DNA from 3 places in the Clostridium oceanicum genome. Region 3 is predicted to be linked to each of the others. Evidence: a T-box and tRNA genes for the amino acid it is inferred to sense, from the RefSeq annotation. Region 3 holds a T-box; the other regions hold tRNA genes.
The links. The T-box of region 3 lies ahead of argS (arginine--tRNA ligase). A T-box ahead of a tRNA ligase gene usually reads a tRNA of that ligase, here a tRNA-Arg.
Positions count from the first base shown of each region.

Region 1 (4,566 bases), on a different contig from region 3:
TTAATAAGCTCATATACAGTAGCTGAACATATAGTTCCAAATATAGTATAAGCCATAAAAGATACTTCTCCATTTTTTATACTACCTTCATCTATAGCTTGACGAAGATATTTTTCTATATAGTTTATATATCCTTTTATAGTGTGTCTAAGCTCTAACTGTCTTAGCTCTTGCCCCCATAATTGACTCATTATGACCTTAAAAAAATCTCTATTTTCATAAACTAAACTAAGCTGAATTTTACATAGAGCTTTAAGTTTTGATAAGGCATCATGTTCATTTTTAGCTATACACTCCATTCTTTCTATTATAATACTTGTTCCTTCTTTTATTATGTATTTAAATATTTCTTCTTTGCTTCTAAAATGATAGTATAACGTTCCTTTAGCTACACCGGCATTAAAAGCTATATCATCCATAGTAGCGCCATTATATCCACTTTTAGAAAATATTTTTATGGCAGAATGAAATATTGCCTTTTTAGTCTTGTTCATTATATCACTCCATACTTTTATCAAAATAAATCAATGAAATCTATTCATTATAATTATACTATTTTAATTACATAAAACAATAGAATATTATAACAATCAGTATAATTAAACTAAATATTCTGTATAATATTGTGTGTTGACATTTTAAAACAATTAAATAATAATTAGCTTAGCTTATCTTTTACAGAAAGAGGTTTTTTAATGATAAAATATTATAATAGAAAATCTAAAAAATATGAAATAGAAAAAGTTGCTGGAGAAAAATATTTAAATTGGATATACTCTTCTCCTATAGGTATGAACTTATTAGAATTATTTATAAAGAAAAAATTATTCTCAAGTATTTACGGAAAATACTGTGATTCAAAAATTAGTAAGAAAAAAATAAACAGCTTTATAAAAGATTTTAATATAGATATGAAAATATGTAGTTCATCATTAAATGACTTTAATAATTTTAACGACTTTTTTACTAGAAAATTAAAAAAAGATTCAAGACCTATGACTAAAGATAAAAATATATTGATATCTCCTGGCGATGGTAAACTTTTAGCTTATGAAAATATAAATTTAAATAAAGTTTCAAATATAAAGGGAATAAATTATAGCTTTTATGAATTAATTAAAGACAATAAACTTGCAGACAAGTATTCTAATGGAACTTGTTTAATATTAAGACTTTGTCCTACAGATTATCATAGATTTCATTTTATAGACCATGGTATATGTAGTAATACTAAAAAAATTAAAGGTGATTATTATTCTGTAAATCCTCTAGCATTAGTAAAAGTACCTCAATTATTTTGTAAAAATAAAAGAGAATATTCTATATTTCACTCTGAAAACTTTGGAAACATACTTTTTATGGAAGTTGGTGCTACTTGTGTAGGATCTATAATACAAACTTATACTCCAAATGAAAAAGTATCAAAAGGAGAAGAAAAAGGCTACTTTAAATTTGGTGGCTCTACTGTAATACTATTTTTTGAAAAAGAAAAAATAAAAATAGATAAAGATATAATAAAACAAAGTGAATCAGGACATGAGACTCAAGTTTTTATGGGAGAATCTATTGGTTTTAAAATAAAATAACAAATAAAATTAGAGGTAATTTAACCTCTCTTTTTTTATAAAAATAATATTAATAAAAAATAAAACCGTTAGAATCTTAAGATTCAAACGGTTTTTGGTGCATCGGAGAGGATTCGAACCCCCGGCAAACTGGTTCGTAGCCAGCTACTCTATCCAACTGAGCTACCGATGCATAAGCTTTTAACATTATTATTTTAACATAAATACCACTATAAATCAATTTCTATTTCATTTATTTTTTCCATGTACTCTTTTCTTATAATACCCATTATAACTAAATTGCTATATTTACCATGATTAAAAATTCTATGTCTTTTTTCTCCTTCTTTTATAAATCCACATTCTTTATAGCAATTAATAGCTCTAAAATTAAAATCACTTACTTCAAGCTCTACTCTTTCAGCTCCTCTATTCATAAATAAAAATTCTAATAATGTATTTATAGACTCTTTACCATATCCTTTATTCCAAAATTCTCTTCCTATAGTTATTCCAATGTCATATACATCACAACAACTTTCAACTTGTTCATAAGTTATATATCCTACTATAGAATTTTTTTTATTTAATATAGTCAAATATCTTTTATTTAAACTTAATAAATTATTCCAGTTTTCTATAAACCATTCTTTACTAGGTATTATTATAAAATTACAATCATATTTTCTTAATTCCTGATCTGATAAAAATTCATAAATAGTATTTATATCTTTTTTTTCCATAGACTTTAAGAGTATATTTTTACCTTTTAACATGATATCAAACCTTCTTAACGTGGTTATAATAACATTATATATTTAAAAGGAAATTTTTTCAAACATACTATTATATAACTATAAGGAGGATTTGTACGTTCACCTTAAGTTTTTAATATATGTAAAGTTTAGATACCTTTATAAAAGAAAGTTCACTATTTTTATTAGGTTTATTAAAATTAAAATCTTATATTAATTTCTGCTTTTAAAATCATAAGGTTTAAAAAATATCTTCTTCCGGTCCTTTTCCTCTATAAATCTTATTTGTAATATATATTTATATATAAAAAAAGCATCTAACTTTGTTAGATGCTTTGGCGGAGAAGGCGGGATTTGAACCCGCGCGCCGGTTACCCGACCTACACCCTTAGCAGGGGCGCCTCTTTAGCCACTTGAGTACTTCTCCATGCCTTTTTTAAATTATTTATATATATAAAAATGGCGGAGAGATAGGGATTCGAACCCTAGGTACGGTTCCCCGTACGCCGGTTTTCAAGACCGGTGCCTTAAACCAACTCGACCATCTCTCCACATATTTTTTAAGTTTTATTGCTGAACACATATAATATTATAACAGCGGTATTTATATATGTCAACACTTTTTTTATTAAAAATATTTTTTATAATATAGAGCTATAAATTAACTAAAAAACTATAATTTATATATTAAAAAAACACCTAACTTTGTTAGATGCTTTGGCGGAGAAGGCGGGATTTGAACCCGCGCGCCGGTTACCCGACCTACACCCTTAGCAGGGGCGCCTCTTTAGCCACTTGAGTACTTCTCCATGCCCTTTTTTATATTATATATAAATGGCGGAGAGATAGGGATTCGAACCCTAGGTACGGTTCCCCGTACGCCGGTTTTCAAGACCGGTGCCTTAAACCAACTCGACCATCTCTCCACATATTTAATTTATATCTTAACACGAGTAATATTATATCAATTATATTTATATATGTCAATATTTACTGTATAAAATTATACTATACTAATATATATTTCTAAAAAACTATATTAATAGTAACTTACCATAATTAAGTTAATTAAATATAAAAAAATAGAACCAATGAATTTCACATTGGTTCTTTATTTTCTATTATTTTATTGCTTCTTTTCCACCCATATATGGTTTTAAAGCTTCTGGTATTGTAACAGAACCATCAGCATTTTGATAATTTTCAAGTATAGCTGCTACAGTTCTTCCTATAGCTACTCCTGAACCATTTAATGTATGGATATATTGAGGCTTAGACTTAGCATCTTCTTTATATCTTATATTAGCTCTTCTTGCTTGGAAATCTTCAAAGTTACTACAGCTTGATATTTCAACATATCTATCATAACTTGGCATCCACACTTCTATATCATATTTTAAAGCTGCAGTAAAACCTAAATCACCTTTACATATTCTAACAACTCTATATGGAAGTCCTAATCCTTTTAACACGTTTTCTGCATCATTAGTTAATTTTTCTAATTCATCATAAGAATCTTCTGGTTTTGTAAACTTAACAAGTTCTACTTTATTAAATTGATGTTGTCTTACAAGACCTCTTGTATCTCTTCCTGCAGATCCAGCTTCTGATCTAAAACATGCACTATATGCTGCATATTTTATAGGTAAATCTTCAGCTTTTAATATTTCGTTTCTATAAAAATTAGTTACTGGAACTTCTGCTGTAGGAATTAAAAAGTAATCATTATTTGATACTTTAAAAGCATCTTCTTCAAATTTAGGTAATTGACCTGTACCTATCATACTAGTTCTATTTACCATGTAAGGAGGTAGTATTTCTGTATACCCATGTTTTTCTGTATGAGTATCTAAAAAATAGCTTATTACAGCTCTTTCTAATCTTGCTCCTAATCCTTTATAAAAAGTAAATCTAGATCCTGTAACTTTACCTGCTCTTTCAAAATCAAGTATACCTAAATCTGTTCCTATATCCCAATGAGCTTTAGCATCAAAATCAAACTTTGTTTTATCAGCCCAATGTCTAATTTCAACATTGTCTTCATCTGTTTCTCCATCTGGTACTTGTGGATTTGGTATATTAGGTATTCTAAGCATTATGTATTCTATTTTCTCACTTATTTCAGATAGATTTAAATCAAATCCTTTTATTTCTTCTGAAAGTTTTTTCATTTCAGCTTTTATTGGTTCTATATCTTCACCTTGTTTTTTTAATTTAGGTATTTCTGATGAAACTTTATTTCTTCT
Region 1 covers NZ_BAAACG010000004.1:8,467-13,032, reverse strand. Annotated here, with positions in the region: gene ABDZ71_RS03310 (TetR/AcrR family transcriptional regulator) at 1-494, opposite strand, end outside; gene ABDZ71_RS03305 (phosphatidylserine decarboxylase) at 696-1,586, shown strand; tRNA gene ABDZ71_RS03300 (tRNA-Arg) at 1,682-1,758, opposite strand; gene ABDZ71_RS03295 (GNAT family N-acetyltransferase) at 1,796-2,341, opposite strand; tRNA gene ABDZ71_RS03290 (tRNA-Ser) at 2,657-2,747, opposite strand; tRNA gene ABDZ71_RS03285 (tRNA-Ser) at 2,781-2,871, opposite strand; tRNA gene ABDZ71_RS03280 (tRNA-Ser) at 3,039-3,129, opposite strand; tRNA gene ABDZ71_RS03275 (tRNA-Ser) at 3,156-3,246, opposite strand; gene serS (serine--tRNA ligase) at 3,442-4,566, opposite strand, start outside.
Region 1: it encodes a tRNA-Arg, which carries the amino acid that the T-box ahead of argS (arginine--tRNA ligase) is inferred to sense. The anticodon was not compared.

Region 2 (7,350 bases), on a different contig from region 3:
TTTTACTTCTAAATAATAAGAATCATTTTTATCATTTTCTAATTTAAAATCAAATCTACTATTTCTAAAAGTTTTTTCCCTACTTATTTTATTGTATTTTGCTAATTTATCTATTTTAGAATTTAATAAAGCTTCTTCTGTAACTTTATTTGGAATATGTGAATCAATATTTATAAGCATATTTTCTTTGTAAGCTGCTATTAAATCATATCTAGTTTTTCTTAAAGGTCCATTCTCTTCTCTAAGAAATACCTTAGCCATAGGCCTTAATATTTCTTTACATCTTCCTGTATTAGGAACATGAACATTTTCTAATTCATCCTTTATATTAACATAAGCTTCAAATCTATTTGGTCTTTTTATAAATTTTGCACTTATAATATTTTTATCTATTTTCAAAAGATTTATTTATCGAATAATATATTATTCAATAAAATCCTCCTTTCTAAATTTTCTATTTATATATCTTAAATTTGTGAAAAATAATATATATATATTATTAATTATACACATATCCACAGAAGTTATCCACAGGCAAAGTTATTCACTGTTGAAAACTTTATTTTACCTTTACATATTATCACAAGAATAGTTTAAATATAATCAAAAATATTACTCCTGGTATTCCAAAAAAACCAGATATAAGGGCTGTCCATATATTTATTCCTATAAAAAAATTAAAATATGCTCCAACAAAATTAACTACATATAGTAATACAACGCCTAACACGGCATTAACTAAAAGAGTAAATATTATTTTTAATGGAAATACAAAAATCTTAAGTAATATAAACAACAAGAAAATCGCCAATAAAAAATATCCTGCATATTGTAAAGTCAAAATTACATCTCCTTTAACTTATTATTTTAACTTATTATATAATAAAATATATTCTACTATAATAAAAAAAAGTATATTTTCTGTGTATTTTATATAAACTTTATTATATAAATAAAAATACCGTATCTTTTACGGTATTTTTATTTATATATTCAATAATTAGCTTACTTCTACTTTTCTTACGTTATCAGTAACTTCTACTTTAATTCCTTTTGATTTAGCTTCTGATAACAAATAGGTATATTTAGATTTTAAAGCTTCTTCCATATATATAGCATAATCTATAAGCTTAGGATCACTGGCATTTTCAAATACTTCTCTTATATCGCTCAATTCATTTATCACATCGTTTATAGACCTTAGTAAGGTTTGCTTTTCCATGGCATCCAACTTTTTCATATAAAAACCTCCCATTTCATCTGTTATTAAAATAATATCCATGAAATGGGATTAATATTCATATAATAATAATTTATATTTCTATTCTTCCTTCTAAAGCTTTTGCTAAAGTAACTTCATCTGCATATTCTAAATCTCCACCTACAGGAATTCCATGGGCAATTCTTGTAATCTTAACTCCTAAAGGTTTTAATATTTTAGATATATACATAGCTGTAGCTTCTCCTTCTACATTAGGATTTGTAGCTACAATAACTTCTTTTACGCTTCCATTTATTCTTCTTACAAGTTCTCTAAGTTTTATGTCTTCAGGCCCTCTTCCAGCCATTGGTGATATAGTTCCATGAAGCACATGATATACACCATTAAATTCTTTAACCTTTTCCATAGATATAATATCTCTTGGCTCTTCAACAACACATATTATACTCTTATTTCTGTTAGGATTATTACATATAGCACAAGGATCTGTGTCTGTAAAATTTCCACAAACAGAACAATACTTTATAGTGCCTCTAGCTTTTACTAAAGCATGAGCAAATTCTTTTACTTCATCTTGAGGTAAATTTAATACATGCAAAGTAAGTCTTTGTGCTGTTTTATAACCTATACCTGGAAGCTTAGCAAATTCTTCTATAAGTTTTTCTATAGCTACAGGATAAAACTCCAAATTGTTCACCTCTGTTTTTTATAAGGCAGTTAATTAAAACATTCCACCTGGTAAGTTTAATCCACCTGTTAATTTTTGCATTTGATCTGCTGAATCTTTTTCAGCTTTTTTTAGAGCTTCGTTACAAGCACTCATTATTAAATCTTGAAGCATTTCTATATCATCTTCATCTACTACTTCTGGTTTTATTTTTATATCTATTATTTGTTTTTTTCCATTAGCAACTGCTACAACAGCTCCACCACCAACAGTAGCTGAAAATTCTTTTGATTCTAAATCTTGTTGCATTTTTTGCATTTGTTTTTGCATTTGTTGAGCCTGTTTTATTAGATTATTCATGTTTCCTCCACCCATGTTTGGGAATCCACCTTTTGCCATAAATATATCCTCCTTATAAAATTAATTTCAATTATAATTCGATTCTTATTATATCATAATTATAAGCTATTTAAATAATATTATTCTTCATCTATTACTTCAATCATATCATTTCCAAAAGTATCTTTTAACATATCTTCACTACTTTTAGATGAATTAAAATCTTGTTCTACTATATATCTTATTCTTATTCTCTCTTTTAGTACCTTAGAAAAAATCTCTTCTACAATTTTACTGTTTTCAACCTTTTCAAGCCTTTGTTTATTAAAAGCATACTGCTTAGTATACATAAGAGTTATAACTCCATTTTTACATTCATATATTTTAGCAGTAACTAAAGCTGCATATAAAACCATAAGTCTTCTAGCTTTAAATCCTTCTAATATATCGTGCCATACTTTTTTTATCTTATCTAAGGTTAAATTAGAGTTTTCATTGTATTCAATAATTTCTTCTCTTTTTTCTTTTTTATCTTTTGAAATAATATTCCTATTATTTGATTTTGTATTATTTATTCCTTGAACTTTTTTTACCTTATCTTCTTTAGAAGCATTTATAACAAAATCTCCTGATGATAATCTTTCTTCTAATTTATTTAATCTAGATACTATAACTTCTTTTGATGTGTCATACTCTATTTTACACATTTTTATAACAGAAAGTTCCAAATATATTCTACTTTGTTTAACCCATTTAGATTGGTTTTCTGCCTCTTGAAGTATTCTTATATCTCTCATTATCTCTTCTATTCTAATCTTTTGAGCTTGAACTTTAACAAGTTCTATATTTTCAGAAGACATATCTAATATATCTTCTGGATTATTGCTTACTTTAACCATCATAAGGTCTCTCATATGACCTATCATATCTCTTATAAAATTATAAATATCTTTTCCATTTAAAACTACATCATCTATTATTTTCATAGATTCTTCTATATTACGTTCTATTATACTATCTGTAAGTTTTAATAAGTTATCATTAGTAACTAATCCTAAAACATCTATAACTTGATCATATTCTACTTTACCTTCACCTGTTGCTATAACTTGATCTAATATACTTAAGGCATCTCTCATGGCACCATCGCACATTCTAGATATCAAGTTTAAGCTTTTATCATCAGCAAAAATACCTTCACTTGAAACAATATCTCTTAGTCTATTTGATATATCTTCTTGCTTTATCCTTCTAAAATCAAATCTTTGACATCTTGATAGTATTGTAATAGGTAATTTTTGAGGATCTGTTGTAGCTAATATAAATATAACGTTACTTGGAGGTTCTTCTAATGTTTTTAAAAAAGCATTTACTGCTTCTTGAGTTAACATATGAACTTCATCCATTATGTATACTTTATATTTTCCTTCTTGAGGAGGATACTTAACATTTTCTATAATATCTTTTATATCTTCAAGCTTTCTTTTAGATGCAGCATCCATTTCTATTACATCCATAAGTAATCCACTATTTATTTTTTTGCATACATCACATTCATTACAAGGTTCTCCATCTTTAGGATTTAAACAATTTACAGCTTTAGCTAATATTTTAGCTGTAGATGTTTTTCCAGTTCCCCTTGTTCCACAAAATAAATAAGCATGAGCTATTCTATTTTCTCTAACTTGATTTTTGAGTGTTACAGTTATATGCTTTTGTCCTACAACATCATAAAAGTTTTTTGGTCTCCATTCTCTATACAAAGCAGTATAAGCCAAATTCTATCACCTTCTTGAAAGAATTAATTAGGCATATGAAAATAAATACTAATTCAAAGATGCTATGGATATTTTATGAAATACAATAACTTGGGTTCTACTAATAGTTTCATTATTAGTAGGTTTCAAGGAAGATGTAGTTCACAAAATAAACTAGTATACTGACTAGTTATTTATTTGAATGTGCCTTAAATCTATATATTAATTATAACATTATGTAGCTTTTAATTATAAAAATAAAAGGTACTTTATTTAAAGTACCTTTAAAATTTTCTTAAATTATAAACCGTGCACCTTGCTTCGTCAATTAACTTATGAGCGTTACCTGTATAGTTAGCTCAAACCAAGTTGATCCACGTCACACGAAAGTGTTCACTTACCGCTGCTTCCTTCCGGATCTGACGGAGTTTATGAATTTTCGTTGCGTGGGACCCAGTTATCAACACCACTTTTACAGGCCAGACCCCACAAGTTAAAAGCCTAGGCAAGGAATTCAACCCTGCTGTAGCGGATTGCAGGTTACAGGGCACCGCTAACTCCCCATCTAGCACGGAAAGGTTAACTGGCGGAGAGAGGGGGATTCGAACCCCCGATAGAGTTTCCCCTATACACGCTTTCCAGGCGTGCTCCTTAAACCACTCGGACATCTCTCCTCACACAAACAAATAATAAATTATTTTATTTTTTATGTTAACATTAAACATTATACTATGAATTTAAAACAACTTCAATAGCATTATAAATATATTTTAATAGATATAGAAACATATTATTGATAATATTACTTATATTTACATAAAATTCATAAAAAAATGGAAGAGAAAGAGGGATTCGAACCCTCGGTAGAACTAGTAATCCTACACTTGATTTCGAGTCAAGCACTTTAAACCACTCAGACATTTCTCCATATATAGTTTATATTAATTTTTTATAAATATACTTATATATTCTTATATCTAATATTTTTAAAAAAATTCTTTAAAATATCACTACATCCATCATCATACAACCAATTTACATTTAAATAAGTATTTAAATATCTATTATTAACTAAATCAACAACTGTACCACAAGCCCCTGAAGAAGAATCAAATGTTCCTATATATAAATTACTTATTCTTGATTGAACTATTGCACTTGCACACATAGGACAAGGTTCTAAGGTAACATACATACTGCAACCTGTAAGTCTCCAATTTTTTAATTTATCACAAGCTTTTTTTATAGCTAAAATTTCTGCATGAGCTGTAGGATCATTTAAAGTCTCTTTTAAATTAAAGGCTCTAGCTATAATTTTATTTTCTTTAACTATAACAGCTCCTACTGGAACTTCATTCATTTCTAAAGCCTTTTTTGCTTCATCTAAGGCATCTAAAATAAAACTTTTATCCATACTGTACCTCTTAATCTTATTTATTTCTATATAATATTTAAAAATATAAGGTAAATAAAATCATCTATCTTTAATTTACTAAAATAAAACCATGCAACTAAAATGTTACATGGCATTTATTTGGTGCGCACGAGAGGAATCGAACCCCCGGCACGCGGTTTAGGAAACCGCTGCTCTATCCTTCTGAGCTACGAGCGCATAAATAAAATTAATCCTACTTTAAATAGTTTATTATAATTTAATATTTATGTCAATATTTATAAAAGTATAATATATACATATTTAGAAATTTTAATTAATATAATCTAAAAGATATATAAATACATATTATTAAAATAAGTATTAAAAGAGAGGTAAAAATGAATAGGCCTTACGTAAAAAGATTTAAGGAAATACTTAAAACTTTAATTTATTATGGGTTTGGTTATATGGTAGATTCTAAATTTAATAATAAAAAAAAATCTCCTGAAAATTTAAGGAAAGCTTTTGAAAAATTAGGTCCAACCTTTATAAAAATAGGACAAATATTAAGTACTAGACCAGATATATTTCCTAAAAATTATATAAATGAACTTACAAAATTACAAGATAACGTGACTTATGAAAGTTTTAAAAGTGTAAATAATATTTTTATTGAGGAATTTAATAAAAATATTGAGGATGTTTTTATAGAGTTTAATAAAAATCCTATAGCATCTGCATCTATAGCTCAAGTATACGCTGCTAAATTGCCAAATAATATGGATGTTATGGTAAAAATTCAAAGACCAGATATAATAGAAAAAATGAATATCGATCTTTTAATACTAAAAAAAATAATTTCTTTAAAAAAAATAAAAATTTTTGATAGCATAATAAATGGAAAAGAGGCTCTAGATGAAGTATTAGATTCTACTAAATTAGAATTAGACTTTAATAACGAAGTAAAAAATATAGAAAAATTTAAAAGTTTAAATAATCAAAACCAATACATATATGCACCTAAAATAGTTAAAAATTTATGTAGTAAAAAAGTTATAACTATGGAAAAAATAAATGGATTTAAAATAACTAACCTTCCATTACTAAAAAAATATAACTATGATAGAGATACTTTATCTAAACATTTAATTTTATCTTTATTAAAACAAATATTTGAGGATGGTTTTTTCCATGGTGATCCTCATCCTGGAAATTTATTAATCTACAAAAATAAGATTTGCTTTATAGATTTTGGTATAATGGGCAATCTATCTAAAACTTTAAGAAATTATTTAAAAGAATCAGTAATAGCTTTAGCTTATAAAGATACAGATAAATTAGTATCAATCCTTATGTGCATAGGAATACAAAAGGGTATTATAGATAAAGAGGAACTTTCAGAAGATATAGATTACTTATTTGAAATTTATTTTTCTACTCCATTAAAGAATATAAAAATTTCATCAATGTTTCAAGAAGTTTTTAATTGTGCAAATAAAAATAATATTCAACTTCCTAAAGATTTAACTTTACTTATAAGAACATTAATTATATTAGAAGGTGTTGTAGAAAAAATATCTCCTAATATTAAAATGTTAGACTTAGCAATTTTGTATGTTAAATCTAACAATGAATTTGATATATTTAATAATATAGATTTTAAAAAAATATATATAGATTGTTATAGAATGATAAAAGACTATAAAAAAATTCCTAATAAAAAATTAAAATTAATAAACAATGTTTTAAAAGGTAAAAGTAAAATTCAATTTTGTATAAAAGATTCAGATAATATTTTAAATAATTTAAATCAAATGATAAATAGAATAATTGGATGTCTCATTATATGCTCTTTAATAATAGGTTCTTCTTTAATATTAAATATAAATGTTGGACCTAAAATATATAATATACCAACAATAAGTTTAATAGGATATACTGTAAGCTTTATAATAGGATTTCTTCTTATTATATCAACCATAAAATCTAC
Region 2 covers NZ_BAAACG010000004.1:13,161-20,510, reverse strand. Annotated here, with positions in the region: gene sfsA (DNA/RNA nuclease SfsA) at 1-399, opposite strand, end outside; gene ABDZ71_RS03365 (pro-sigmaK processing inhibitor BofA family protein) at 581-841, opposite strand; gene ABDZ71_RS03360 (YaaL family protein) at 1,001-1,255, opposite strand; gene recR (recombination mediator RecR) at 1,314-1,910, opposite strand; gene ABDZ71_RS03350 (YbaB/EbfC family nucleoid-associated protein) at 1,944-2,288, opposite strand; gene dnaX (DNA polymerase III subunit gamma/tau) at 2,369-4,006, opposite strand; RNA gene ffs (signal recognition particle sRNA large type) at 4,293-4,559, opposite strand; tRNA gene ABDZ71_RS03335 (tRNA-Ser) at 4,570-4,659, opposite strand; tRNA gene ABDZ71_RS03330 (tRNA-Ser) at 4,820-4,912, opposite strand; gene ABDZ71_RS03325 (nucleoside deaminase) at 4,947-5,399, opposite strand; tRNA gene ABDZ71_RS03320 (tRNA-Arg) at 5,521-5,597, opposite strand; gene ABDZ71_RS03315 (ABC1 kinase family protein) at 5,759-7,350, shown strand, end outside.
Region 2: it encodes a tRNA-Arg, which carries the amino acid that the T-box ahead of argS (arginine--tRNA ligase) is inferred to sense. The anticodon was not compared.

Region 3 (7,350 bases):
GAAATAAAATGACTGCATTTTCTGTTACTTACCAATTAATATTAGCTTGGGTTGTTTCATTTTTAGTATATAACGTAGGTGCTTTAGTAATTTAATAGGCAGGTGATTTTATGGTAATTGAAATTATAGCTACTATAGGTATAGTAGCCTTGGCATTCTTTATATTTATAAAAAATTTAAAGAAAAAAGCCTCTGGTAAATGTGATTGTTCTAGTTGCACATCAAAATGTGCTCGTTATAATGAAAATAATAAAGATACCACTTCTCAAAATAATAGAGATAAAAATAAAAAAAATTGAGTTACTAATCAGTAACTCAATTTTTTACTTTAGATATTTCTATCTCTATTATTTTTTAAATTTACTAATTTTTACTTGTTATTTTAGTTTTAATCCTATTATTCCTTATTTCCTATTTATTATTTGTTATTTGTTGTTCATTATTTGTTATCTGTTATCTATTATTTCTTATCTGTTATCTCTTATTTGCTAATTATTATTTATCTTATCTATCATATACTCTAAAACATCTTTTATAGTAACTATTCCTTCTAAATTGTTATTTTTATCTACTATTGGTAAGGATATTATATCTTTATCAACTATCCTCTTTGCAACTACTGATATATCTTCATCTGCTGTTGCAGTTACTAATTTTTTAGTCATAACCCAATCTACAGGACATGTATCATAGTGCCCTTCATTTGTTAAAAATCTATATATATCTGCTTTTACAATCATTCCTATTACCTTATTATCTGAATCTACTACCGGAGTACCGTTTATATTATTTTCATTCATTAAAACTAAAGCTTCTTTTACAGAATTGTTTCTTCCTATAGTAATTACATTTTTCTTCATTATACCTGAAATCATAATATCTCCCCCTAAAGTATAATATATGTTAACTATCTTTATTACTACAACTTCATTATATCAAATTTTTCCAATTTTCCTATGTAATTTTATAAATATTCATAAAATTTAAACTCAGTACTAATAGCCTTTATTTAAATAATAATAATATACTATAAAAAATTAAGCATAGATAATAAAAATATTTTTTATTATCTATGCTTATAATCTTAATATATAAAAATTTTATAATTATTTAGGTAAAGTGTTTATATTACATTTTTTCAACTACATCTATTCCAAGTAAACCTAATGCATTTTTTATAACATTACAAGTTGCTTCTACAAGTTTTAATCTACCATTTTTCATTTCTTCATCAGATAAATTCATTATATTATGAGCATTATAGAATTTATTAAATGCTTTAGCTACTTCTATAACATATCTTGTAACTATTGAAGGTTCTAGTTTATCTATTGAAGCTAATATGGCTTCTTTAAATCCTTTTAACAATTTTGCTAATTCAAATTCTTCTTTTGAATTTAATTTACTGTAATCTATAGCCCCTGTAACCTCTCCTGCTTTTCTTAATATACTTTTACCTCTTGCATAACTATATTGAACGTAAGGACCTGTCTCTCCGTCAAATGAAAGCATTTCATTCCAATCAAATACTATATCTCTTTCTCTGTTGTTCTTTAGATAAGTAAATATTACTGCTCCTATACCTACTTTTTTAGCTACTTCTTCTTTATTTTCTAGTTTTTCATTTTTTTCATTTATAATTTTAAGTGTTTCTTCTACTGATTGATTTAATAGATCCTCTAAGAAAATAACTTCACCTTTTCTAGTAGATAATTTTTTATTAGCAAATTTAACAAGACCAAATCCTACATGTTTACAGTTATCTGCCCAATCATGTCCCATAAGCTTTAAAGTTGTAAATACTTGTTTAAAATGTAGTGCTTGTGGTGTTCCTACAACATATATACATTTATCAAAATCATAAGTTTTCTTTCTGTACATAGCTGCTGCTAAATCACGAGTTGCATATATTGTAGCTCCATCAGATTTTTTAATTATGCAAGGTGGTATGTTATAATCTTCAAGCATAACAACCTTTGCACCATTACTATCTGTAAGAAGACCTTTTTTATCTATTTCATCTACTACTGCATCCATTTTATCATTATAGAAACTTTCTCCTGCAAAAGAATCAAAGTTTACTCCTAATTCATCATAAACTTTATTAAACTCTTTTAAACTTAAATCTTTAAATCTAGTCCAAAGCTCAGTTTCTTCTTTTGATCCATCTTCTAATTTTTTAAAGTTTGCTCTAGCTTCTTCTTCTAATGATGGATCTTTTTCTGCTTCTTCATGGAATTTTACATATATTCTTAAAAGTTCTTTTATTGGTTCTTTTTCAAGAGCTTCTTCATCTACCCATCTTCTATAAGCTGATATAAGTTTACCAAATTGAGTTCCCCAATCACCTAAGTGATTTACACCTACACATTTATATCCTTGAAAAGATAAAATTTTGTATAAAGCATTTCCTATAGATGTACTAAATAAATGTCCTACATGGAATGGTTTTGCAATATTAGGAGCTGAATAATCTAATACTGCTGTTTTTCCTTTAAACATATCTGAAGAACCGTAAGCTTCTTTTTCTTCTAGAATTTGCTCTATAGTTGTTTTAATTAAATCTTCTTTATCTAAAAAGAAGTTTAAATAAGGACCTTTTGTTTCTACTTTTTCAAATCCTTCTTTATTCATTTTTTCTTTTAATTCTTCTGCTATAAGATTTGGTGCTTTTCTAAAAGTTTTAGCCAATTGAAAACAAGGGAAAGCGAAATCTCCCATTTCTGGCTTAGGTGGTATCTCTATAAGTTTTTCTATGAAACTTATATCTAAATCCACATTTTCTTTTATTCTTTCTGCTACTAACTTTTTATAATCCATTAAAATACCTCCAATATGTATTAAATTATAAATAACAATTATCAATTAACAAATAATAATTATTGTTGAAATTCTTTTAGAATTTCACAAATTACATCATAGCTATAATAATTTTGATATAAAAATATAAACTAAACTTTTTTATTTTATATCTAGTAAATTTTAATTATACTTCTATTATTCTAAATACAATTTTTTCTCAAAACCTTATAATTTCTATCAATTATTTCATAATTCATATCTTTAAATTGTTATTTCAAATATTATTTTTAAAATTAAATTACTTTATAATAATAAAAACCCGTCTCCTATAAAAGAGACGAGTTAACTCGCGGTACCACTCTAGTTGACTTATATAAGTATAAGTCCACTTAAATCTTTAACGCTAAAGGCGGCTTACTTATGATCTATTTAAATAAAATAAATTATCATTATATATATTTTACTTTATTAAGAAATCCTATATTACTTTCTTAACAAATAATAAACCTTTTTCATAAGCTTCTCAAAGGCTCTTTTCCTTTTAATTTAAAACTACAGGTTTACACCAACTCCTGCTCTCTTAAAGATTAATTTAAAAGTACTTTTCCTTATCACAGAATATATATTAAATTTTTTAGTTATCTTATCAATATATTATATCTAAAAAAATATATTATACATTTTATTTTCATATATTCACTATAAGTAAATTGTTGAATTCCTTCACTTAATTATATTATATATATAATTCTTGTCAATACTTTTAAATATTATAACTTATATAAATTTAAATATCTATATTATTTTAAAAAATTTGTCATATATAAAACTCTATTTATTTTCATATAATTCCTTTAATATCCATTTACAAAAGGGAAATAATTTATTATAATCTTTTTAGTGAGTGATTACTCACTTTTTTATTTTAAAAGAGGTGAATTATATGTCAATTATTTCAGTAAAAAATGTATCAAAATCTTTTGGAAAACACTCAGTACTAAATAACATTTCCTTAAATGTGGATAAAGGAGAAATTCTATGTCTTATAGGTCCTTCTGGCGCTGGAAAAACAACCTTAGTAAAGAGTATTATGGGCATGGAAAAGATTGATTCTGGTGAAATTTTAGTTCTAGATACTAAAATACCAAACAGACAAATATTACAAAAGATAGGATACATGGGACAATCCGATGGATTATATGAAGATCTATCTGCAAGAGATAACCTTAAGTTTTTCTGTAATCTTTTTTCAGTTTCAAAAAATTCTATAAATAAACGAATTGAATACGCAGCAAATTTAGTAGATTTATCTAAGGATTTAAAAAAGAAAACCAGAGATTTTTCAGGCGGTATGAAAAGAAGACTTTCTTTAGCTATATCATTAATACAAGATCCTGATTTATTAATACTAGATGAACCTACTGTTGGAATTGACCCAATGCTTAGAATAAATATATGGAAAGAACTTTACAATCTAAAAAACTCCGGCAAAACAATAATTGTAACAACACATGTTATGGATGAAGCTGAAAAATGCGACAAATTAGCTCTTCTAAGAGATGGAAAAATAACTGCACAAGGTAAACCTAAAGAATTAAAAGAAAAATTTAATTCTGAAACTATCGAAGAAATCTTTTTAAAAGCTGGGAGTGAAAAATAATGAGAATACTTGCCTTAGTAAAAAGAATTTTCATACAAATTCTAAATGATAAAAGAACACTAGCACTTATGATGGTTGCACCATTAATTCTTCTTACATTAATGAATTTTTTATTTCAAAGTGAAGATAATAGCAATTTAAAAGTTGGTGTTTATAATATAGATAAAAACATAGTTACTGAATTCAAAGATAATGATGTTAATGTTAAAAAATATAGCAATAATACTAATATAAAAGATAAAATAAAAAAAGATGATTTAGATGCTTTTATAAGTAATTCTAATGATAAATTAGATATAACTCATGAAAATAGTAATACTAGTAAAACAATGAAAATGAATTTACTCTTTAAAAATGTAATGACTAGTTTTAAAACTGAAAATTTAACTTCAGCAGTAAAAAAACAAACAGAAGTTATAAAAAAACAAGGAGAAGCTATAAAGAATCAGCAAAAAACTATATCCCATATGACTAAACAATTAACTCAAGCTAAAAATAATAACAATTTTGCACAAAATTCTTCTAATAATCCGAGAGAGCAAAATTTATCAACTCAAATTAAAAACATGAATAAAAAAAATTCATCTACTTCTCCTGATATTAAAGATAAAGAAAACTCTTCCACTTCTCCTACTATAGAAACTCATTATATATACGGAAGTGAAGATACTACTTTATTTGATATGATTACACCAGTTTTAATTGGATTTTTCGTATTTTTCTTTGTATTTTTAATTTCAGGAATATCTCTACTAAAGGAAAGAACTTCTGGAACATTAGATAAGTTACTAGCTTCCCCTATAAAAAGAAAGGAAATAGTTTTTGGTTATTTACTTGGATATGGATTATTTGCAATTATTCAAACTTTTATTATTGTTTTCTTTTCAATATATGTACTAAAACTTCATATAGTAGGTAGCTTAGGCCTTGTTTTACTTACTAACATTTTAACAGCCTTTGTAGCTTTATCCTTTGGAATATTGCTTTCTACCTTTGCAAATTCAGAATTTCAAATGATGCAATTTATCCCTGCTGTTGTAATACCACAAATATTTTTCTCAGGTATAATTTCAATAGATAACATGGCCCCTTGGCTTCAAAAACTTTGCAATGTAATTCCTCTATACTATATTGGCGATGCTTTAAAAAAAGTAATAATAAAAGGTGAAAACTTTTCTAGTATACAATTTGATTTGTCTATACTTCTAGTTTTTGCTATCATATTTACAGGGTTAAATATCTTAGGATTAAAAAAATATCGTAAAGTATAATATTTATATACTTAAAACAACTTAGAATATAATATAATATTATCTTATAAATTAGACTAAAACTTTAAAATATAACTTATAGGTATAGGAGAGAAGAAATGGAAAACTCAATTATAACTTTATTAAAAAATAAGATATTAAATAATAAAAAGATGACAGAAAAACAAATAAATATTTTAGAAGCTAGTGTAGATTTGTTCTCCCAAAAAGGCTTTGCTAATACTTCTACAAGTGAGATAGCTAAACGTGCTAAGGTTGCAGAAGGTACAATATTTAAACATTTTAAAAATAAGGATAACCTTTTAATAGCAACAATTCTTCCTCTTTTATCTGATGATATATTTTCACAAATTGCAACTGAATTTCAAGAAAAAGCTCTAAAATCAGATCATGTAGATTTTGATGGATTTATTGAATCATTAGTTAGAAATAGATTAGATTTTATAAATGAAAATAATAAGATGATAAAAATATTTATAGACAGTATACTCTACAAAAAAGAAACTAGAGAAAAATTTATATCACTTATCCCAAAGGATGTTATAAAATCTTTAAATAATGTTTTAAATACTTTTAAAAATAAAAAATTAATAGTTGATTGGCCAAATTCTGTAATTATAAGATTCATGGTTACTAATTTAATATCCTATGGTCTTTACAAATATACATTATTTCCAGATAACAATTGGGATGACGAAGAAGAAATATACTATATAACAAAATTTTTAGTTAAAGGGTTATCATTTAATTCTTAATTCAACTAAATATCAGTTAAATTAAGACTACTTTAAACAAATAGATGGAAGTATTTAAATTAAATACTTGCATCTATTTTTATTATATTTAATTTTATTATAGTAAAATAATAACTATTAAATACTTAATTACTTGGATAAGGTGCCTCACTAAAATCATTAATGTATACATTCACTATATCCTCTATCATTTTCTTATCCCCATTAGAATATTTATCATAAACTCCACATGTCTTCATTCCTGCCTTTTTAGCTGATTGTATTGGCTGCATAACATCCTCAAAAACTATACATTCTTCTGGCTTTAATTCTAACTTTCTTGCCATATGTAAAAATATATCTGGAAATTGTTTTCCTTTTCCTATATCATCTACAGAAGAAACTTCATCAAACAAGTCAAAAATTTTATTATGCTTTAATGCTGGAACAAATAATTCATATCCCAAACCTGTCACTACACTAAGTTTAATATCTAAATCTGATAATTTTTGTAAATAATCTTTAACAAAAGGTTTTAATTTAACTTCATTACCATATTTATATATAGCCATCTTATTCCACTCGTTAACAATATCTTCTGGTTTTTCTTTCAAATCAAATAAATTTATTGTATATTCTGCTGCTTCTTTAAAACTTCTTGCACTTATTTCCGTAATATAATCTTTTGTAAGACTTAATCCTCTTTTCCCAAGAAATTCAACAGATATTTCTTTCCAAACATCCATTGAATCTAAAACCGTACCATCCAAATCGAAAATACCAGCTTTAAAATCCATTACACTTATGCATCTCCCCTAAAATTTCTATTTAAAATCTACTTCTTTTAATCCATTCAAATAAAGTTCATAGAAGTGATTAGTTG
Region 3 covers NZ_BAAACG010000008.1:345,865-353,214, forward strand. Annotated here, with positions in the region: gene feoB (ferrous iron transport protein B) at 1-95, shown strand, start outside; gene ABDZ71_RS07755 (FeoB-associated Cys-rich membrane protein) at 111-299, shown strand; gene ABDZ71_RS07760 (CBS domain-containing protein) at 489-875, opposite strand; gene argS (arginine--tRNA ligase) at 1,129-2,820, opposite strand; T-box leader at 3,133-3,426, opposite strand; gene ABDZ71_RS07770 (ABC transporter ATP-binding protein) at 3,746-4,462, shown strand; gene ABDZ71_RS07775 (ABC transporter permease) at 4,462-5,733, shown strand; gene ABDZ71_RS07780 (TetR/AcrR family transcriptional regulator) at 5,832-6,488, shown strand; gene ABDZ71_RS07785 (HAD family hydrolase) at 6,614-7,264, opposite strand; gene thiD (bifunctional hydroxymethylpyrimidine kinase/phosphomethylpyrimidine kinase) at 7,292-7,350, opposite strand, start outside.